Regions from separate parts of the Vibrio cyclitrophicus genome, predicted to be linked through region 2. Evidence: predicted binding sites of a transcription regulator. Region 2 holds the regulator's gene; each other region holds the start of a gene.
The links. The regulator CRP, encoded in region 2, controls carbon source genes, mostly activating them, when cyclic AMP is high. The targets are predictions, from matches to a motif close to TGTGANNNNNNTCACA.
Positions count from the first base shown of each region.

Region 1: a site for CRP is predicted at 4,095-4,110, ahead of OCW38_RS03160 (NupC/NupG family nucleoside CNT transporter). Genes of this name have one in related genera too.
Region 3: a site for CRP is predicted at 2,925-2,940, ahead of OCW38_RS02495 (CTP synthase). Genes of this name have one in related genera too.
Region 4: a site for CRP is predicted at 3,588-3,603, ahead of malT (HTH-type transcriptional regulator MalT). Genes of this name have one in related genera too.

Region 1 is NZ_AP025480.1:661,892-667,704, forward strand. Features, by position in the region: gene OCW38_RS03130 (GNAT family N-acetyltransferase) at 1-220, shown strand, start outside; gene OCW38_RS03135 (DNA polymerase III subunit psi) at 380-778, shown strand; gene rimI (ribosomal protein S18-alanine N-acetyltransferase) at 771-1,226, shown strand; gene prfC (peptide chain release factor 3) at 1,399-2,979, shown strand; gene OCW38_RS03150 (DUF5363 domain-containing protein) at 3,084-3,194, shown strand; gene OCW38_RS03155 (TatD family hydrolase) at 3,169-4,050, shown strand; gene OCW38_RS03160 (NupC/NupG family nucleoside CNT transporter) at 4,255-5,517, shown strand.
Region 2 is NZ_AP025480.1:297,686-303,498, forward strand. Features, by position in the region: gene astA (arginine N-succinyltransferase) at 1-547, shown strand, start outside; gene astD (succinylglutamate-semialdehyde dehydrogenase) at 587-2,044, shown strand; gene OCW38_RS01325 (DUF1338 domain-containing protein) at 2,256-3,047, shown strand; gene crp (cAMP-activated global transcriptional regulator CRP) at 3,225-3,857, opposite strand; gene OCW38_RS01335 (phosphoribulokinase) at 4,097-4,966, opposite strand; gene OCW38_RS01340 (YheU family protein) at 5,044-5,256, opposite strand; gene OCW38_RS01345 (hydrolase) at 5,355-5,813, opposite strand, start outside.
Region 3 is NZ_AP025480.1:510,323-516,135, forward strand. Features, by position in the region: gene relA (GTP diphosphokinase) at 1-1,799, shown strand, start outside; gene mazG (nucleoside triphosphate pyrophosphohydrolase) at 2,077-2,874, shown strand; gene OCW38_RS02495 (CTP synthase) at 3,025-4,665, shown strand; gene eno (phosphopyruvate hydratase) at 4,750-5,813, shown strand, end outside.
Region 4 is NZ_AP025481.1:1,342,482-1,348,294, forward strand. Features, by position in the region: gene malQ (4-alpha-glucanotransferase) at 1-597, opposite strand, end outside; gene OCW38_RS20730 (glycogen/starch/alpha-glucan phosphorylase) at 772-3,225, opposite strand; gene malT (HTH-type transcriptional regulator MalT) at 3,795-5,813, shown strand, end outside.

The DNA of each region.
Region 1 (5,813 bases), 360 kb from region 2:
TGCTTTCTCTACTTTGGTTGATTTTGGTTACCCAGCCTGCGTTGTGCTTGGTGATCCTGCTTACTACGGTCGTTTTGGTTTTAAGGCGGCGAGTGAGTTTGGTTTGAGCTGCACTTGGGATGTGCCTGAGGGAGCCTTTCAAGCTATCGAGTTAGTTGAAGGTGCGCTTGCAGGACATGCTGGTGAGATTGCTTACAGTCCTGAGTTCAACGACTTATAAGTCCATTTCTCACGTAATATGATGCAAACTGATTTAGACTAAATAAAGGAGCTTGATGCTCCTTTATTTTTTGTTAGTATCAGCCCAACTCTGATGAGCTCGTTTTTAACTCCGCTCTAATAAGTCGCCCACTATCAACCTAAGGTTACACCGCTAGATATGTCACAAACACACGCACAATACCTGCAAGAGATGGGCATTAGCCAATGGGAGCTTAGCCACCCAGAGCGTTTGGCGGGCTATGAATCTGAATTAACTTCGCTCTCGAACGATTGCAAGTTACTGTTGGTTTCGCCTGAAAAACCTCAAGAAGATCTTGCTGTGATGTTTGAGCGAGTACTCAAAAGTATCAAGCTCGACTTATCTCAAGCATTACATATTCAGCCTCAGCACCTATCTTCTGTGGATTTCGGGGCGGTTGAGTGGGTGTGGTTTGCTGGTTGCGAGTCGACTCAAGAGCTGAAGGCTAAAACACTTCAATCTCCATTACTGTCTGACATTAATGGTAATAACCAACATCGTCGCGACTTATGGCAACAAATCTGTGCTTATGACTAATCAATTTTTACCGACTTCACAACAACATCTAGACGCAATTTGGCAGATAGAACAGGCCGCACACTCCCATCCATGGTCTGAAACTATGATCCGGGATCTTGAGAGCCGAGGCGCTTGTCATCATGTCCTTGAAGTTGATGGACAAGTGGTGGGCTATTTCTTCGCTCAAAATATTGTTGGTGAAGTGACGCTGCTTAATATTGCGGTAGACCCAAGCAAGCAAGGCAAAGGTTATGGTAAGGCACTAACTGAACATTTCCTTGATATATGTGAACAAGCTGATGCTGAAAGCGCTTGGCTGGAAGTTCGCGAAAGTAATGTGAACGCGTTTAATCTTTACGAAAAGGCAGGCTTCAACGAAGTTGATCGCCGTCGTAATTACTATCCAACTAAACAAGGCAACGAAGATGCCATCATTATGAGCTATCTTTTTATGTCTTTTAGCTAGTCATGTTACGTCTTTTCGCTAACTAGATAGCTAATCATAAAATTAGCCAAAAAATAGGGTGTAAACTGACCCTTTAGAAAGTGATACGCTTTCTGTATAATCCGCACACAGAATTCAAGGGCAAGTATTATCTACTTGCCCTTTTTACGCTTTAGATCAGCAAAGGGCGACTATGTCTTTCCAACAAGAAGTGAGCAAACGTAGAACGTTTGCGATTATCTCTCACCCGGATGCGGGTAAAACCACGATTACTGAAAAAGTTCTTTTATTCGGAAACGCGATTCAAAAAGCGGGTACCGTAAAAGGCCGTGGCTCTAACCAGCACGCTAAATCTGACTGGATGGAGATGGAAAAAGAACGTGGTATCTCGGTAACTACGTCTGTAATGCAATTCCCATACAATGATTGCCTAGTAAACCTACTCGATACTCCAGGACACGAAGATTTCTCGGAAGATACGTACCGTACGCTAACAGCGGTTGATTCTTGTTTGATGGTTATCGATGCTGCTAAAGGTGTCGAAGACCGTACTCGTAAGCTGATGGAAGTAACACGTCTTCGTGATACTCCAATCGTAACGTTTATGAACAAACTTGACCGTGATGTTCGTGACCCGATGGAAGTGCTTGATGAAGTGGAAAGCGAGCTAGGTATGGCCTGTGCTCCAATCTCATGGCCAATCGGTTGTGGTAAAGAGTTTAAAGGTGTTTACCATATTCACCGTGACGAAACGATCTTGTACGAATCTGGCCACGGTCATGAGATTCAAGAAGTTCGCATCATTAAAGGTTTGGACAACCCTGAGCTAGATGAAGCGGTAGGTGCTGATCTTGCGGAAAGCGTACGTGAAGAACTAGAGCTTGTTATTGGTGCTTGTCCGGAGTTTGATCATGAACTGTTCCTTGCTGGTGAGCTAACACCTGTTTACTTCGGTACTGCATTGGGTAACTTTGGTGTGGACCACATGCTTGATGGTCTAACGAAGTGGGCTCCTGCACCTCAAACGCGCCAAGCGAATGAGCGTGATGTAGAAGCGACAGAAGAGAAATTCTCTGGTTTCGTGTTTAAGATCCAAGCAAACATGGATCCAAAACACCGTGACCGTATCGCATTCATGCGTATCGTATCAGGTACTTACGACCAAGGCATGAAGATGAACCATGTTCGTACTGGTAAGAACGTAAGTATTTCGGATGCGGTAACCTTCATGGCGGGCGACCGTGCGCGTGCTGAAAAAGCATACGCTGGTGACATTATTGGTCTGCATAACCATGGCACAATCCAGATTGGCGATACCTTTACTCAAGGCGAAAGCTTGAAGTTTGCAGGTATTCCAAACTTCGCGCCTGAGTTGTTCCGTCGTATTCGTCTACGTGATCCTCTGAAGCAGAAGCAACTTCTCAAAGGCCTGGTTCAGCTTTCAGAAGAGGGCGCAGTACAAGTATTCCGTCCTATGCAAAACAATGATTTGATCGTTGGTGCGGTTGGTGTACTTCAGTTCGACGTGGTTGTAGCGCGCTTGAAAGCGGAATATAACGTAGAAGCTATCTACGAAGGCGTTAACGTTGCAACAGCTCGCTGGGTTGAGTGTGATGACGCTAAGAAACTAGAAGAATTCAAACGTAAGAACCAATCTAACCTCGCGTTAGATGGCGGTGACAACCTGTCTTACATTGCACCGACTATGGTGAACTTGAACCTAGCTTCTGAACGTTTCCCTGACGTTCAATTCCGAGCAACGCGCGAGCACTAATTTCTTCGCGATCTATTCGAGCTAATCAAAAACGTCTATTGTTCTGCAGTAGGCGTTTTTTAATGCGTTTTATTTTTGTTAAAGGCTGAGGTTTGAGGGTGAATATGTTTGGTTGGGTAAAAGTTTGGATTAGAAGATACGACATGTGGTGTAAAGATCTTGGCTTAACACCTGAAAATAAGCGTAGCTGTGTGGCTTATCGCCGTGATCCCTAAGAAAAACAGACAGAGAGTAGGGAAGATGACTCCTCCATTAAGTGAATCTCCGCTGTTTGATACTCATTGCCATGCGGATTTTGACGTCTTTTGCCAAAATATTGGAATTGATCAGGGATCTGCACCCGAGCAAAGCATTGATAGCTACCTTAAAGAAGCAAAACAGGCACAAGTTGAGAAGATTCTTATTCCTTCTATTGGCCAAAGTAACTGGTCGAAACTCGATAAAATCGCTAAATCTAACCCCAATATTTATTACGCTTTAGGATTTCATCCTTACTTTTTAGAGCAAGCTGCTGAGGTTCAGTTTTCAGAACTTCGTCAATTACTCTCCTCAAAACCGAGCCAATGTGTTGCTATTGGGGAGTGTGGACTCGACTTTTTTGTGGACGTTGAGAGGGAGAAACAAGAGCGATTTTTCATCCAACAAATGGAACTAGCGAAGGTATTTGAGTTGCCTTTGATCATTCATGAGAGGAAGTCTTACAACCGCCTTATTGAGCTAATAAAGCAGTACAAATTCACCTTAGGTGGTGTTATTCACGGCTTTTCTGGGAGTGAACAGCAGGCTTTGGAGTGGATCAAGCTTGGTTTCTATATTGGCGTCGGTGGAACGATAACTTACCCAAGAGCGCAAAAAACGCGCACAACCATCGCTAAACTGCCCCTAGAATACTTGGTATTGGAAACCGATTCTCCGGACATGCCAACGTATGGAAACCAGGGAAATATTAATCATTCCAAATATTTAGTTACGATATTGAATGAACTTTTTTTGATTAGAAAAGAGACAAAGCAATCGGTTGCAACGCAGATTTGGCAGAATAGCCATCGCGCATTCGGTATATGTGAATAAAATCGAAGGTTTTTGTTTATCGTTTGCGTAAATTGCACTGGGCGTGTGATTTGGTTCACATTTGTGTATGAATGGTACATGAATCTTGTACGAAAGTGTGAGGACGGCATTACTTTATTAGTGGTCGCATGAGTATAATTGCCTCCGCTTTATAGCCCCATTTTGTAACACGCCAATAAATAACTAATAAGGAAGTCATAAACTATGAGCCTGTTTATGAGCCTAGTCGGTATGGTCGTACTGATTGCAATCGCAGTACTACTATCTGACAACCGCAAAGCTATTAATCTAAGAACAGTGGGTGGCGCTTTCGCTATCCAATTCGCACTTGGTGCATTCGTACTTTACATCCCTTGGGGTCGCGATCTACTTGCAGGTTTCTCTGCTGGTGTAGCAAACGTGATCGACTACGGTAAAGACGGTACTGGTTTCCTATTCGGCAGCCTAGTTAACTTCTCGGTTGACGGTATCGGTTTCATCTTTGCTTTCCAAGTACTACCAACTCTGATTTTCTTCTCTGCACTTATCTCTGTACTTTACTACATTGGTGTAATGCAGGTTGTAATCAAAGTTCTAGGTGGTGGTCTTCAGAAAGCTCTAGGTACTTCTCGCGCCGAGTCTATGTCTGCAGCTGCAAACATCTTCGTTGGTCAAACGGAAGCGCCTCTAGTTGTTCGTCCATTTGTTCCTAAAATGACTAACTCTGAACTATTCGCAGTAATGTGTGGTGGTTTGGCTTCTGTAGCTGGTGGTGTACTAGCAGGTTACGCATCTATGGGCGTTCCTCTAGAGTACCTAGTTGCCGCGTCATTCATGGCAGCACCTGGTGGCCTACTATTCGCTAAAATCATCAAACCTGAGACAGATACGCCAGACGATAACATCGCTGACGAAATGGACGGTGGCGATGACAAACCAGCTAACGTTATCGACGCAGCAGCTGGTGGCGCATCAGTTGGTCTACAACTAGCTCTTAACGTTGGTGCAATGCTACTAGCATTCATCGGTCTAATTGCTCTAATCAACGGTATCCTAGGTGGCATCGGTGGTTGGTTTGGTATGGAAAACCTAACTCTAGAACTTCTTCTAGGTTGGATATTCGCACCACTAGCATTCATCATTGGTGTACCATGGGAAGAAGCGACTATCGCTGGTTCTTTCATTGGTCAGAAGACAGTTGTTAACGAATTCGTTGCATACTTAAACTTCGTACCATACATCGGTGACAACGCTCAAATCGTTGAAGCGACTGGTCAAGTGATGTCTGTTAAGACTCAAGCAATTATCTCATTCGCTCTATGTGGTTTCGCAAACCTTTCTTCAATTGCGATTCTTCTAGGTGGTCTAGGTGGTATTGCACCAAGCCGTCGCCACGACATCGCTCGTATGGGTGTTAAAGCGGTTATTGCTGGTACTCTATCTAACCTGATGGCAGCAACAATTGCTGGCTTCTTCCTGTCTTTCTAATTCGTTAGAAATCGATATATAGACGCCATAATAATATCGCCCCGTAGCAAGAAATTGCTGCGGGGCTTTTTTGTTTTTAGGCCCTGCATTTTTAAGCATGAAGATGAACATGTGTTTGAATTCGATATTGGGTCTAGAATGTTTTTTTGAGATACAAACCGTTTGCGTTCTAAGGAGCACTACAATTTATTGATGGATACCTATAATGTATAAGCTAAAGGGATAGGATGTCTCTGTTGGCAAGAACGTAACCTCGAAATCAACTCGACGTTATTTTTCTGGGATAAAGCCAAACT
Region 2 (5,813 bases):
AAAAACGATTTTTGCTGAGATGCGTGGTGTATCGGATGCCGAAGGCAACTCTCCTTTCTGGCAATGGCTGCAAGAGCACTTCTTCTCGATTGATTTCACGCTTGCTGATTACCTAACCGGTATTGGTAAGAAAGGCTTCATTGCTGACCTAATGCCGAAGCTGCCTATCTACGTGAACCTACTGAGCAAAGAGGCTCAGGCGGTGATTGGAGAGGTACATGATAATACGCGCCCTGCACTTAAGTTGCTGGAACGTGAAGGTTTCACTAACCGAGGCTACGTTGACATCTTTGATGCGGGGCCAACGGTTGAATGTGATTTAAGAAACATTGAATCGGTACGTTATGCGATTCGTGCTCAAGTAAAAATTGCAGAGCACTCCAGCTCTAAAGACTTCCTAATTGGTAATACCTCGTTCGAGAACTTCCGCGCAGTCGCTGCGAAAGGTGCGTATGACCAAGCAAGTGACACAGTGATTTTATCATCTGAAGTAGCAAGCGCTCTTGAAGTAAAAGAAGGCGAATTCGTTCGCATGTTAGCTCAGTAAGAGCAGCGATTATCTGTCGAAGATTTTAAGGATAGAAGTATGACTCAGTGGATAGCAGGACAATGGGTGGCAGGTCAAGGTGACGCCATGGCATCAGTAAGCCCATACAATAATGAAGTAGTATGGCAGGGTGATAGCGCAACTCCTGCACAGGTTGAATCTGCAGTAGCAGCGGCTCGTGAAGCCTTCTTAGTTTGGAAAAAACTGAGCTTTGCCGAGCGTGAAGCGATCGTGTTGAATTTTGCTGAGAAAGTTAAAGAGAACAGCGAAGAAATAGCACAAATTATTGCAAAAGAGACGGGGAAACCGATTTGGGAAACGCGTACTGAAGCGGGCGCGATGGCGGGCAAAATTGCTATCTCTATTCGTGCTTACCATGAACGTACTGGTGAAGCTTCACGTGAAGCTGCAGGCAACCAAATTGTACTGCGTCATCGTCCATTAGGCGTAATGGCAGTATTTGGTCCTTATAACTTCCCTGGTCATCTACCTAACGGTCATATTGTTCCAGCACTGCTATCGGGTAATACCGTGGTATTTAAGCCGTCAGAGCAGACACCTTGGACGGGTGAGTTTGCGATGAAACTATGGCAAGAAGCTGGCCTTCCTGCTGGCGTAATTAACCTAGTACAAGGTGCCAAAGAGACAGGTATCGCACTGGCTGATGCTAAAGGCCTTGATGGCGTGCTGTTCACAGGTAGTGCCAATACCGGTCATATCCTGCATCGTCAATTCGCGGGCCAACCGGGCAAGATGCTGGCACTAGAAATGGGCGGCAACAACCCTATGGTGATCAGCGACCAATACGGTGATGCAGACGCAACGGTATACACTATCATCCAATCAGCTTTCATCAGTGCGGGTCAACGTTGTACATGTGCACGTCGCTTGTATGTTCCAATAGGAGATAAGGGCGATCAACTACTGGATAAGCTCGTTGCTGCGACCTTGAAAATTCGTGTCGATCAGCCATTCGCTGAGCCAGCACCCTTCATGGGCCCACAGATCTCTGAAGCTGCGGCTAAGTTCATTCTGGACGCACAAGCGAATCTGCAATCGTTAGGCGGTGTAAGTCTAGTAGAAGCAAAAGCGGGTCAAGCGGCGTTTGTTTCTCCTGGTATTATCGACGCAACCAACATTGCTGAACTGCCGGATGAAGAGTACTTTGGTCCATTGCTACAAGTGGTCCGTTATCAATCGCTAGAGCAAGCGGTTGAGCTAGCTAACGACACACGCTTTGGTTTATCTGCTGGCTTAGTATCAACAGATGATTCTGAATGGGAATACTTTGTTGACCATATCCGTGCGGGCATTGTTAACCGTAACCGCCAGCTAACAGGCGCAAGTGGCGATGCTCCATTTGGTGGTCCAGGTGCTTCGGGCAACTTACGCCCAAGTGCTTACTACGCGGCTGACTACTGTGCTTACCCTATGGCTTCAATGGAAGGTGGCGAAACTCAACTTCCGGCAACGTTTAGCCCAGGTATTGAGCTTTAATTTAGGCTAATGAGTCTTAGGCTTATGCGTTAAGTTTGAAATAGGAAGCGGTGCTATCGCTTCCTTTTTCCATCACGCCCAACACCTAGATTGGGCAGTAGATAATAATAGAAAAGTATGTCACAGGCTGATGGCTGCTGACTCTGTGTCTCAGCCTCTCCCTTTCTAATCCAAATTACTAGCTTGCTAGAACCTCTGACAAGGAGTCACCATGACGCCCGATCTACTCTTTAAATCACTTTGGGACGATTACATTCACAGGCTTTGTCCATCGGCTGAGAAAGTACATCACTTGCTGAAAGAAGACGAAGCTCTGATTAATGATCACATTGCACTGCGTACTTTCAATGTTGCTCCGCTAGGTATTGAAACATTGGCTAAGCCTTTCCTTGAGCTAGGTTATAAAGCGTGTGGCGATTACTTGTTTGAGAGTAAGAAGCTAGTCGCGAAGCATTACGAGCACCCAGATCCAAATCAACCTAAAGTGTTCATTAGTGAGTTGAAGGTCGAAGAGTGTTCAAGTGACTTACAACAGATCGTTGCTAAATTGGTTGAGCAAGTCGACGTAAGCAAGCTTCAAGGCCATGAATTCTTATTTGGTGGTCGTCTATGGGACTTGAGCTTCGCAGATTTCCAAGTGCTTGCAAAAGAAAGTGAATACGCGTCTTGGCTCGCAGCTCATGGTTACGGTGCCAACCACTTTACAGTGAGCGTTAATCAACTCGATGCTTTTGATGAAGTGCAGGCAGTGAATGATTATTTGAGCGAATCAGGCTTCACGATCAATGCATCTGGTGGCCAGGTTAAAGGCTCTCCAGAGGTCTTATTAGAGCAATCATCAACAATGGCAGATAAAGTCCCAGTTTCATTTGTTGAGGGCAATGAGATGATTCCTGGAGGCTTCTATGAGTTCGCTAAGCGTTATGCGATGGCTAATGGTGAGCTTTATACCGGTTTTGTGGCAGCATCGGCTGACAAGATCTTCGAAAGCACTAACGGTTAAAGAAAGATACGAGTACGGACTTTACCCTAAAGATGCAGATAGGCTTCGCTTCGAGAGTGTTTGCGCTTCGAAGCTGTAGGTGTTTCATTCGTATTTTCTTTGTAGATCTTTAGAAAACAAAAAAGCCACCAAATTTGCATTTGGTGGCTTTCAAATTTTAGGCTCAGTTAATCGAGATTAACGAGTGCCATATACCACGATAGTTTTACCGTGTGCAGAAATTAGGTTCTGCTCTTCTAGCATCTTCAAGATACGACCAACTGTCTCACGAGAACAACCAACGATCTGGCCAATCTCTTGGCGAGTGATCTTGATTTGCATGCCGTCAGGGTGAGTCATTGCATCTGGTTGTTTTGCTAGGTTTAGTAGCGTTTGTGCGATACGACCAGTTACGTCAAGGAACGCTAAGTCACCAACTTTTTGGCTAGTTACTTGTAGACGGTTTGCCATTTGCGCTGATAGACGCATTAGGATGTCTGGGTTCACTTGGATAAGTTGACGGAATTTCTTGAAAGAAATTTCAGCTACTTCACAAGGAGATTTTGCACGAACCCAAGCTGTACGCTCTTGGTCTTCTTCGAATAAGCCTAGCTCACCGATGAAGTCGCCTTGGTTTAGGTAAGAAAGAATCATTTCCTTACCTTCTTCGTCTTTGATAAGAACTGCCACAGAACCTTTAACAATGTAGTACAAGGTTTCTGCCTTTTCACCAGCATGAATCAAAGTACTTTTTGATGGGTACTTATGAATATGACAGTGTGAAAGGAACCACTCTAATGTTGGATCGGTTTGAGGTTTACCTAGAACCATAATATCTCACTTCCTCTGCAGGGTATGCTTGCCGCTTTCCGTATTTTAGCTAAGCCTGGATTGACTTGTAGGATAAGAGCACTCGTTGAGCGCTGCAAGCTATCTTGTGTTTCGTTTAAGAATAGTATCCTTTTTCAGGTACTATTTCTTGATTTTAATCGTGACCAAGCTACGATTTTTTACGCAAAATTGTGCACATGATCACGGTATGAAAAGTAATCAACCAGAATGGTGCTCTGTTAACCAATTTTTCCGGTTTCGATGAGTTGTTGTAGGATCGGCCTTACAATGAGCTCCATAGCAAAACTCATCTTCCCTCCTGGTACCACAAGCGTGTTGTGGCGAGACATAAATGAGCCATCAATCATAGCTAAAAGGTAAGGGAAATCGACGTTTTTGATGCCGCGCAAACGTATAACAACGAAGCTTTCGTCTAAACTTGGGATCCCTTTAGCGTTGAGAGGGTTTGATGTGTCTACCGTTGGAACACGCTGAAAGTTGATGTGAGTACGCGAAAACTGAGGAGTAATGTAGTTAAGGTAATCATCCATCGAGCGAACAATCGAGTCCATTACTGCTTCACGAGAATGACCACGATCGCGTGTGTCGCGAACGAATTTCTGGATCCATTCTAAGTTGACGATAGGTACCATGCCGATCAGCAAGTCGACGTGTTGAGAAACATTGATATCGCCATCAACCACACCGCCGTGCAGGCCTTCGTAAAACATCACATCTGAATTTTCTGGGATCTCTTGCCATGGCGTAAAGGTGCCTGGCATTTGATTGTAAGGAACGGCTTCATCGAACGTGTGCAGGTAGCTACGTACCTTGCCTGTACCTTCGTTACCGTATTTACGGAAGAACTCTTCTAGCGCACCAAAGTCGTTGGCTTGTGGACCAAAGTAGCTGATGTGCTTACCTTGCTCGCGCGCTTTACGGATCTCGACATCCATCTCTGGTCGAGTGAAGCGATGGAAACTATCCCCTTCAACCCAAGCGGCCTTCACGTCCATCATATTGAACATTTTACGGAAGGCTTCTGAGGTGGTGGTGGTGCCGGCTCCTGATGAACCCGTCACCGCAATAATTGGATGTTTAGCGGACATGACAACCCTTGTCTTTTGAGTAACTTACTTGTTAGCAATCGTTTACCACTATAACACGGCTCCTTTATGAGCGCAGCCTAGAAGCGTTTTGTGACTTGAATATCAACGGTTTCATGCAGCTCAGAAAATACGATACTGACTTCTCCTGAGGCTAATTGATGTTTCACTTGGTCAATCTTGTTTTGCAATGAAACCTCTACATCACCGTAGTCTGTACCTTCACGCAGCACGAACTCTTTGATGAGGTTTTCCAGTGTTTCTGGTGCAATGTCTTGCCATGGGATGATCATAAATACTTCTCTCTTTTATATTCATAAATAGGTTTATTGATGTGTTGATTACTGCGTCTAGTGACGTCTACCACTCAGTCCTTAAAAAGGCTCGGTCATTATGCCGAATCTTGGATACTTTCATAGTAGGCTGGCAATGCTTCTTCTAGCCAAAACCTGGGCTTGAGCGTGCTACCGGTAATGAACCCCACATGGCCACCTTTCTGAAACAAGCGATAATCAATATTGTCTGGTAGTACGAATTTTGGAATAACATCATCAGTCATGAAAGGATCGTCTTTAGCATGAATGATCTGAGTCGGTAGCTTAATCTTATTCAGTTTTGGAAGCGCTGAACATTGAGCATAGTAGTCTTGAGCATTCTTAAATCCATGCAGAGGCGCAGTGATCCTTTCATCAAACTCATACAGTTTGTCTATTTTTTTGATGGTTTCAGCGGAGATACCTATTTTTTCTTGTAACAGCTTAACCTTTTTCAAGGCATTCGATTTGAGTGAGTTGAGCAGGTATTTTTTATAGAGCCTAGAGAAGCCTCTTTCAATACGACTGGAGCAGCA
Region 3 (5,813 bases), 210 kb from region 2:
TCGACGACTTCCGCTGCGTAGTCATCAAGCTAGCAGAGCGAATTTGTAACCTTATTGAAGTGAAAAAGGCCCCTGATGCTGTGCGCCGTGCGGCAGCAAAAGAGTGTTCTAATATTTATGCTCCACTTGCTAACCGTTTAGGTATTGGTCAGCTGAAGTGGGAAATCGAAGATTACGCGTTCCGTTATCAACAACCCGACACTTATAAGCAGATTGCTAAACAGCTGTCTGAGCGTCGTATCGTCCGAGAACAATACATCACAGACTTTGTTGATGACTTAACGGCAGAAATGAAGCGTTCAAGCATTAATGCGGAAGTCAGCGGTCGACCAAAACACATCTACAGTATCTGGCGTAAAATGCAGAAGAAAGGCTTAGCGTTTGATGAGCTTTTTGATGTGCGTGCAGTGCGTATTATCGCAGACCAACTGCAAGACTGTTATGCCGGTTTAGGTGTGGTTCACACCAAATACAAACACTTACCAAGTGAATTTGATGACTACGTGGCGAACCCTAAGCCAAATGGTTACCAATCAATTCATACTGTAGTTCTGGGCCCTGAAGGCAAGACCATTGAGATTCAAATCCGTACCAAGCAGATGCATGAAGACTCTGAGCTTGGTGTCGCTGCACACTGGAAGTACAAAGAAGGTGCTTCAAGCGGACGCAGTGGTTACGACGAGAAAATTACTTGGTTGCGTAAACTTATCGACTGGCAAGAAGAGATGTCTGATTCTGGCGAGATGCTGGATGAAGTTCGTAGCCAAGTATTCGATGACCGCGTTTATGCCTTTACACCACGAGGTGACGTGGTTGATTTACCTATGGGTGCAACCCCACTGGACTTCGCTTACCACATCCACTCGATGGTTGGACACCGTTGTATCGGTGCCAAAGTTGCTGGTCGAATCGTCCCATTCACTCATAAGCTATCAATGGGTGATCAAGTTGAAATCATCACCCAGAAAGAACCGAACCCTTCACGTGACTGGCTAAACCCAACCACAGGCTTCGTTCATTCTGGTCGTGCTCGTGCAAAAATTAACGCATGGTTCCGTGCTCAAAGTCGTGAGAAAAATCTAGAAGCGGGTCGAGACATCCTTGAGGTTGAACTAGCCAAAGTGGGTGCAACCCTAAAAGATGCCGATCAATATGCTTTGAAACGTTTCAATGTAAATACGCCAGATGAACTCTATGCTGGTATTGGTAGTGGCGATTTGCGTATTAACCAAGTGGTTAATCACATTAATGCCTTGGTTAACAAACCAACAGCGGAAGAAGAAGACAAAAAAGCGTTAGAGAAACTGCTTGAGTCAGAAAACAAACCCGCGCAACAAAGCCGCCCTAAGAAAGATGCGGTTGTCGTTGAAGGCGTTGATAACCTGATGACGCATTTAGCGCGTTGTTGCCAACCTATCCCTGGCGATACAATCAAAGGTTATATCACTCAAGGGCGTGGTATCTCAGTTCACCGGGCTGATTGTGAGCAATTAGGTGAGCTTCACCTGCACGCACCAGAGCGTATCATTGATACCGTCTGGGGTAATGGCTTCGTTGGATCATATATCCTAACGCTGCGTGTTGAAGCGCTAGAGCGGAATGGCTTATTGAAAGATATCACCTCTTTGTTTTCAAATGAAAAGATTAGTGTGACGACAATGAAGAGCCGTATCGACTACAAACGTCAGCTATCGGTGATGGATTTTGATTTGGAAGTGACCAATATTGAAATTCTGAGTCGAGTGACTAGCCGAGTAGAACAAATCAAAGATGTCATGAGCGTAAAACGCCTAGGCTAAAATTCTCGTCATACTTGAAGCTGATGGCGTTGTTGCCTGCGCGCACTCGCTCAATCACATAGACAAGCTATGCTCAGGAGTTTCGCTTGCTTGTCGCCTAGCCACAGTTTCAATTATTTAGAGAATTAGACAGTATCAACAAAGGTGAGTGGTTTTGGCTGCTCACCTTTTTTAGTTCTAATATCTTTTAGTTTGAGTACTTTTTAGCTTTAGTACCTTTTAGTTTCAGTGAAGCTATAAATTTAAAAAATCAAAGACAGTGAATAGGAAGAAAACGATGAATCACCCGATTGAACAACTTGAACAGATTATGACTAAGCTGCGCGATCCTGAAGGTGGCTGTCCTTGGGATTTGAAACAAAACTTTGAAACAATTGTGCCGCATACTATCGAAGAAACATATGAGGTGGTGGACGCGATTCACAACAAAGACTGGCCGAACCTGCAAGAAGAGTTGGGTGACTTGTTGTTTCAGGTAATCTTCTACAGCCAATTAGCAAAAGAGCAGGGCTTGTTTGAGTTCTCTGATGTGGTCGACGGTATCAATGAGAAACTAACACGCCGCCATCCGCATGTTTTTTCTGATACCGAATTTGCAAGTGATGAAGAAATTAATGCTAACTGGGAAGCTGAAAAGGCCAAAGAAAAAGCCGAGGCAGGAAAAACTCAGGAAAGTATTCTAGACTCAATACCAAACTCTCTGCCTGCACTTTCGCGTGCTACAAAGATTCAAAAACAAGTCGCAAAATACGGCTTTGATTGGGACTCTATCGGTCCAGTTGCAGATAAGGTTTTAGAGGAAGTCGATGAGGTGCTAGAAGAAGCGCTTCAAGTGACACCAAATGAAGACCTGGTTGAAGAAGAGTTGGGTGATTTACTGTTTGCGACGGTTAATTTGGTCCGACATCTGGGAAAAAATCCGGAATCGGCTCTGACAAAAGCAAACCTGAAATTTTCACGACGTTTTAAAGGCGTCGAACAAATAGTTCGCCAACAAGATAAGGATTTAACCGATTTTTCACTACAACAGCTTGATTCTATGTGGGATGAAGTCAAAGTGGCGGAGAAAAGATAACCAAAGCATTTATCATGAATTGATTTGAAGCAAAAAATAAAAAATAGCAGTGTGATAGATTTCACGTTGTGGCGATAAGGGGCTTCTGGTATATTTTCATCCCGTCCAGAAGTAATCCATTTCCCTCATTCAACCAATTTCAGGTTAAACATGACGACAAATTACATTTTTGTTACTGGCGGGGTTGTATCCTCTCTAGGTAAAGGTATTGCAGCAGCATCTCTTGCGGCTATTTTAGAAGCTCGTGGTCTTAAAGTGACTATGATGAAGCTTGACCCTTACATCAACGTTGATCCAGGCACTATGAGCCCGACTCAACACGGTGAAGTGTTCGTTACGGAAGATGGCGCTGAAACTGACCTTGACCTTGGTCACTACGAGCGATTCATTCGCACCAAGATGACTAAGCGTAACAACTTCACAGCAGGTCGTGTTTATGCTGACGTTCTACGTAATGAACGTCGCGGTGATTACCTAGGTGCAACAATCCAGGTTATCCCTCATATTACTAACTCTATTAAAGAACGCGTAATCTCTGGTGCTAAAGGCCACGATATCGCGCTTGTTGAAGTTGGTGGTACTGTTGGTGACATCGAATCTCTACCATTCATGGAAGCGATTCGTCAGCTAGCTGTCGAATTAGGTCGTGAACGCGCAATGTTCATGCACTTAACTCTAGTTCCTTACCTAGCGGCTGCAGGTGAAGTGAAAACTAAGCCAACGCAACACTCTGTAAAAGAGCTACTTTCTATCGGTATCCAACCTGACATCCTAGTTTGTCGTTCAGATCGTGTTATCCCAGCAAACGAACGTAAGAAAATTGCTCTTTTCTGTAATGTACAAGAAAAAGCCGTTATCTCGATGAAAGACGTAGATTCTATCTACAAGATCCCACAGTTAATCCGTGCACAAGGCATTGATGATCTTGTGTGTACGCGTTTCGGTATCAATGCACCAGAAGCTGATCTGTCTGAGTGGGAACAAGTAATTTACGAAGAAGCTAACCCAACGGGTGAAGTGACGATTGGTATGGTTGGTAAGTACATTGAACTACCTGATGCATACAAATCAGTAAACGAAGCACTTAAGCACGCAGGCTTGAAAAACCGCCTAAGCGTCACAATTAAATACGTAGACTCTCAAGATGTTGAGTCAAAAGGCGTAGAAATTTTAGAAGGCCTAGACGCAATCCTAGTTCCTGGTGGCTTTGGCGATCGTGGTGTTGAAGGTAAGATTCTTGCTGCTCAATACGCTCGTGAAAACAAAGTACCTTACTTAGGTATCTGTCTGGGTATGCAAGTTGCTCTTATTGAGTACGCTCGTAACGTTGCGAAGATGGAAGGAGCACACTCTTCTGAATTCTGTAAGGAAACTAAATACCCTGTTGTTGGCCTAATCACTGAATGGATCGACGGCGAAGGTAAAGTTGAAGAACGTACTGAAAAATCCGACCTAGGTGGTACTATGCGTCTAGGCTCACAGCTTTGTCACCTTGCTAAAGGTACTAAGGCTTACGAATTATACGGTAGCGCGACGATCCATGAACGTCACCGTCACCGTTACGAAGTGAACAATAATCTTCGTCCACAAATTGAAAAAGCGGGCCTAAAAGTATCAGGTCTATCTGCGGACAAGAAACTGGTTGAAGTTATTGAGAACCCGAACCACCCATGGTTCGTTGCTGCTCAATTCCACCCAGAGTTCACTTCAACACCTCGCGATGGTCACCCATTGTTTGCAGGTTTCGTTAAAGCAGCTGGTGAATATCAGCGCGGCGAATTAGAAAAGTAAAAAGGAATACAGGTAGCTGCGTAAGTTGTGCTGCTACCTTTTAAATTTGACATTTATATATATTCAACGAGAAGGAAACATTCAATGTCTAAGATCGTTAAAGTTCTAGGTCGTGAAATCATCGATTCACGTGGTAACCCAACTGTAGAAGCTGAAGTACACCTAGAAGGCGGTTTCGTAGGTATGGCTGCTGCTCCATCTGGCGCATCTACTGGTTCTCGCGAAGCTCTTGAGCTACGTGACGGCGACAAATCACGTTTCCTAGGTAAAGGTGTTCTTAAAGCTATTGAAGCTGTAAACGGCCCAATCGCTGAAGCTCTAGTAGGTTCTGACGCTAAAGCACAAGCTGACGTTGACCAAATCATGCTTGACCTAGACGGTACTGATAACAAGTCTAAGTTTGGCGCGAACGCTATCCTAGCTGTATCTCTAGCTAACGCAAAAGCTGCTGCTGCTGCGAAAGGCATGCCTCTATACGAGCACATTGCTGAGCTAAACGGTACTGCTGGTCAGTTCTCTATGCCTCTACCAATGATGAACATCATCAACGGTGGTGAGCACGCAGATAACAACGTTGACATCCAAGAGTTCATGATCCAACCAGTTGGCGCTAAAACTCTTAAAGAAGGTCTACGTATCGGCGCTGAAGTATTCCACAACCTAGCTAAAGTTCTTAAGTCTAAAGGCTACAGCACTGCAGTTGGTGATGAAGGTGGTTTCGCTCCTAACCTTAAGTCTAACGCTGAAGCTCTAGAAGTTATCGCAGAAGCTGTTGCAGCTGCTGGTTACGAACTAGGTAAAGACGTTACTCTTGCTATGGACTGTGCAGCATCTGAGTTCTTCGACAAAGAAGCTGGTATCTACAACATGAAGGGCGAAGGTAAAACTTTCACTTCTGAAGAGTTCAACCACTACCTAGCTGAGCTAGCGAACAGCTTCCCAATCGTTTCTATCGAAGACGGTCTTGATGAGTCAGATTGGGATGGCTTCAAGCACCAAACTGAACTTCTAGGCGACAAGCTTCAAATCGTTGGTGACGATCTGTTCGTTACAAACACTAAGATCCTTGCTGAAGGTATCGAGAAAGGCGTAGCTAACTCTATCCTTATCAAGTTCAACCAAATCGGTTCTCTAACAGAGACTTTAGC
Region 4 (5,813 bases), on a different replicon from region 2:
AAGTTGTTTTAGATCGCCAAAATCACCAATGCCCCAGTTGTGCTGAGTTCTGAGAGTGTAGAGTTGAACGCTTGGTCCCCAAAGCTTTTTGCCTTGCTCGATTAGTGATTGCTTGAAACACGCTTTTGGCGTAATGATTAATGTCATCTCGTAAGGCTTCTTACGGCGCTTACGGCTCACAATTAGCTTGTGGTAACCCCATGCCAAATCACTTGGCAATGCAAACACTAAAGGGCCACCCTCTGCACGCTCATCACGAACGACTTGAGATTGAAGATAGCCTTCAAGTACCTCTCCTTGCTCGGTTTCTAAGCGCCAGCTGAACTCACTTTCACGAGCACTTACACCTAGATTAAGCGCCACTTCTACTGGCTCACCGTCACGCAAGACAAGAACTGGGTCTAGTACATCTTTTTTGTGTTTTCTTTCTGCTGATTTTAGCAGTGCATCATCGCTGCTTGTATCGTAGCCCAATGAAGCCAATAGAGACGTAATCGTCTCGTCTGATACTTGTGCTTCATCGCCCCACGCACTAACGTAACTGTCGGCAATATTTGCCATTTCTGCGACTTGTTTTAATACGGTCTGTTCTTTCATCGCTCTCTCCGAAAACGTTCTAACGCTTTCAATTTTGTAGGGTTGTTATTTAATCTGTTGTTCATCAATCAGCTTGTGAACGATTCAGTTTATAAGCCGTTAATTTGAAACTACTGGCTTGTGCACAAGTCAATTGAGCCAAGGCAGAAACTGCCTTGGCTGCTTTTGGGTTTATTAACGGTTAACCGCTTCAAGTTTCCAAATATTATTCACGTAGTCGCGGATTGAGCGGTCTGATGTGAACTTACCAACCAATGCTGTGTTAAGAATTGCTTTCTTAGCCCAACCGGCTTGGTCTTTGTACTGCTTGCCCATGTCTTCATGTGCTTTCACATAAGATGCGAAGTCAGCAAGACATAGGTATGGGTCACCACCGTCTAGCAGGCTATCAAACGTTGCACGCAGGAGGCCTGGTTGACCTGGAGAGAACTCATCGCCTGTCAGTAGGTCTAGAGAAGCTTTCAGTAGTGGGTCAGCATTGTAGTAGTCGTAAGGGTTATAACCTTGAGCTTGCAACGCCACAACACCATCAACGTCTAGGCCGAAGATGTAGATATTTTCATCGCCAACTTCTTCACGAATCTCAACGTTTGCACCATCCATCGTACCGATAGTTAGAGCACCGTTTAGAGCCATCTTCATGTTGCCCGTACCTGATGCTTCTTTACCAGCTAATGAAATTTGCTGAGAAACGTCTGCTGCTGGAATGATGATTTCAGCCATGCTCACTCGGTAGTCAGGGATGAATACCACTTTCAACTTGTTGCCGATACGAGGATCGTTGTTAATCTTCTCTGCAATCTTGTTAACCGCAAAGATGATTTCTTTGGCTAGGTGATAACCTGGAGCTGCTTTCGCTGCGAAGAAACATACACGTGGCTCACACTCGAAACCAGGTTCGTTTAGAATACGGTGGTACAGAGATAGAATGTGTAGCAAGTCTAGGTGCTGACGCTTGTATTCGTGTAGACGCTTGATTTGCACGTCGAAGATAGCGTTAGTATCTAGCTCGATACCCATGTTTTCTTGAACCCAATCAGCAAGACGCTGTTTGTTTTCTTTCTTAACAGCCATGAATTCTTTTTGGAATTTCGCGTCTGTTGCAAACTTAGCGATGCCTTCTAGCTGCTCAAGTTTTGCAGGCCACTCAGTACCGATCTTACCTGTGATTAACGTAGATAGACCTGGGTTACAGAACTTCAACCAACGACGTGGCGTGATGCCGTTCGTTACGTTAGTCAATTTGCCAGGGAAGATTTCGTTGAACTCAGGGAACAAGTCTTTCTTAACCAGTTGTGAGTGAAGTGCAGCTACACCGTTTACTTTGTAAGAACCAATCACACATAGGTTTGCCATGCGAACCATACGGTGGAAACCTTCTTGAATGATAGAAAGCTTCGCTTGTTTCTCACCATCACCAGGCCACATCTTGCGAACTTCTTGCATGAAGCGGTGGTTAATTTCAAAAATAATTTCCATGTGACGTGGAAGAAGACGATTGATCAAAGATTCAGACCAAGTCTCTAGTGCTTCTGGAAGCAGTGTGTGGTTCGTGTACGCGAACGTGTGAGCACTGATTTCCCAAGCTTGGTCCCAAGTTAAACCTTTCTCATCGATCAGGATGCGCATCAATTCAGGGATAGCGATAGTTGGGTGCGTATCGTTCAGTTGAATCGTTTCTTGTTTAGGAAGGTCTTCTAGAGAGAAACCTGCTGCTTCGTGACGACGTAGAATATCGCGAACAGACGCTGCTGAGTGGAAGTACTGCTGCATTAGACGCAGAGTCTTACCTTTCTCGTGGTTGTCATTCGGGTAAAGTACTTTAGTGATGTTACCTGCATCGATTAGCGAGTGTTGCGCTTCGAAGTAGTCACCGTTGTTAAAGCTTGCTAGTGAGAATGGTGCAATTGCCTGACATTCCCAAAGACGCAGCGGGTAAACCGTGTTTGACTCGTAACCTACGATAGGTAGATCCCAAGGCATTGCTTTTACTTCCATACCCGGAACCCAAGTACGAACTTCTTTACCGTCGATGTATTCAACTTCTACATGACCGTAAAAACCAATGTGTTGTGCTAGTTCTGGACGAGCCACTTCCCATGGGTAACCTTCAACACCACGCCATGCGTCAGGTGCTTCTTGTTGACGACCGTCTTGGAAAGACTGTTTGAATAGACCATATTCGTAGTGAAGACCGTAGCCTACTGTTGGGTATTCTTGAGCGGCACAAGAATCCATGAAACAAGCAGCTAGACGACCAAGGCCACCATTACCTAGTGATGGATCGCGTTCTTCTTCTAGAAGATCCGTTAGGTTTTGACCTAGCTCTTCCATTGCATGAGTGATCTGTTCGTACAGACCCATGCTGATCAGGTTATTACCGGTTAAACGACCAATCAAAAACTCTAGTGAAAGGTAGTTAACGCTCTTCGCGTTCTTAATTTTTTCGTCATTTTCAGTTTCTAACAGATCAAATGTTGTGAGTTCTGCTAGCGCACGCCCCATTGCTAGGTACCATGCGCGGCTATCTGCGTTTTCAATCGTTGTTGCGTAGGTTGCAGATAAATGCTTCTTAACGCTTTCTTGGAACGACACTTTATCGAAAGTTTTTTGCTGAGTTGGTTTCATTTCAGAAATCTCGCTTTTAATAGTTCTAATTCATCTGTGACATATCGTGCATGGTCACCATTAACTAAACATCCTCCCGCCCGTACGACTAACTAGGAGTAGATGAGAGGGCGTAGGGGGCGTACCGACATGGGGTTAGTGATCTGACTCTCATGTTCTGACTTAGAACAAAAACTTGGAGTGACTGAGATCACAAGGTCCCGTTCGATAACTTAACTTCAATTGATGTGACTTTTATTTAACCCATTTGAAGTTATTGCCAAATCTGATATTTAGATCACGAAAAAATTTCTCTCGTCTCATCTTTTACATAAAATCTTGTACAGGGGAGGACAAGGTCACATTAAAAAAACGCCCCACTAAGTGAGATATGTCACAAATAAAGGGCGTAGAACATCAAAAACCTGCAGGAGTGCAAGGTTTCTGAGGAGGATCATAGTCGGTATCGTTTGGCATCACGTACTATGACTGAAGACTTAAGTAATCAGGCGAATGTCATTGGACATGTACTCAACGATAGATTGAGATAATCCATAGCATAAGCCACGGAATAGGTGAAAAACTTAAACATGTGGATCCCTTCGAAACTGACTCGTCCCGGCCGCCTACATAACGCAATCTTGCGACCGAGAGTTCTCGATCTGCTACAACATGCAGATTGCTATAAGCTAGTATTGTTTCGCTCTCCAGCGGGATACGGCAAAACCACCATGGCTGCGCAGTGGCTGGTAGATAAACCCAATGTAGGTTGGTACAGCATCGATGATAGTGACAACGATGCATTCCGGTTCATCAACTACCTCCTACAATCACTCAATAAAGCGACTCAAAATGCCTGTCCTAACGCCCAAAAATTGGCAGAAAAACGACAGTTTTCATCACTGCATTCTTTATTAAGTGAAGTGTTTGCTGAGATGTCTGAATTCCATCACGAATGTTTCCTGGTGCTGGATGACTATCACTTGGTTAATAATGATGACATTCATGAAGCGATGCGCTTTTTCCTCAAACACATGCCCGACAATTTAACGCTTGTGGTAACCAGTCGTGGTACACCACCACTTGGCACAGCAAACCTGCGCGTTCGTGACTTAATGATCGAATTAGGTAATGACTCGCTGGCGTTTGATACCGAAGAAACCACACGCTTTTTCAATCAACGTGTTGCCGATGGCATTGATGACACAACGGCAGACAGTATTTGTAGCTATGTAGAAGGTTGGCCTTCTGCACTGCAACTTATCGCGCTTCAAGCACAACACCAAAAACGCACACTTGCCCAATCAGCCGAGTCGTTCTCTCACTTTAACCATGCCCACCTTTGGGACTATTTGGTTGAAGAAGTGTTCGATCTATTAGACAAAGAAACTCGACACTTCTTAATGCAATGTTCTGTGCTTGATCACTTCAATGACGAATTAGTCTGCGCACTGACACAACGTGAAGACGCACTCGGAATGATTGAATCACTCAACCGTTTTGGCTTATTCATCTACCCGCTTGAGGGCGAAAAAAACTGGTACCGCTTCCATAATCTGTTTGGTGAATTTCTAGCACACGAACGTCAGGCGCGAATTCCTCAGCAAGAAGCTGAATTGCATCGAAGTGCCGCTAAAGCGTGGATCAAACAGAAAACGCCTCACCAAGCACTACGACATGCACAACGTGCTGAAGACCCGGACCTGATCATTCAAATTCTTACAGAGCACGGCTGGCCGATGTTCAACCAAGGTGAGTTGTCTTCGTTAGAAATGGCGATCAAGCAACTGACCACCGATCAGCTTTACAGCGAGCCTAAGCTATCAATGCTGCGCGCGTGGCTTGCACAAAGCCAGCACCGCTATGATCAAGTGGGTACTTTGTTGGAAGAGGCTGAAACTCAATATCAAGATCGAAACATCGAGCTCGATACTCAACAACAAGGCCAATACAATGCCTTGCGCGCCCAAGTCGCCATCAACAGTAATGAACCTGAAAAAGCATTAGAACTTGCTGAACTTTCGTTGAGTCAGTTAAACACAACAGTTTATCGTAGCCGCATTGTAGCAACCTCGGTTGTTGGTGAAGTGAATCACGTAATGGGCAACCTCAGTCGTGCGTTACCAATGATGCAACAAACAGAGAAACTCGCGCGCCAATATCAGGTTTACCATCAAGCCTTGTGGGCCATTCTGCAACAGAGTGAAATTTTGATTGCTCAAGGCTACGTTCAAGCGGCGTTCGAACTGCAAGACAGTGCGTTCAAATTGATCGAAGAGCATCAATTACAATACGTACCTCTACATGAGTTTCTATTGCGTGTACGTGCCCAGATATTCTGGTGTTGGAACCGATTAGATGAAGCAGAAGAGTGTTGCTACAAAGGTTTAGATATTCTTGGTCACCATTCACCAAGTAAGCACCTGCACAGCTATTCAATGCTGGCTCGTATTTCACTGAGCCGTGGAGAGATTGATAAAGCATCAAAGTTTATCGACCAAATTCAACACCTATTACGCCAATCCACCTACCATGTAGACTGGACGGCGAACGCTTCTCTTTCTCTGATCCTATTTTGGCAAGTAAAAGGCGATAAAGAAGCCATTCGT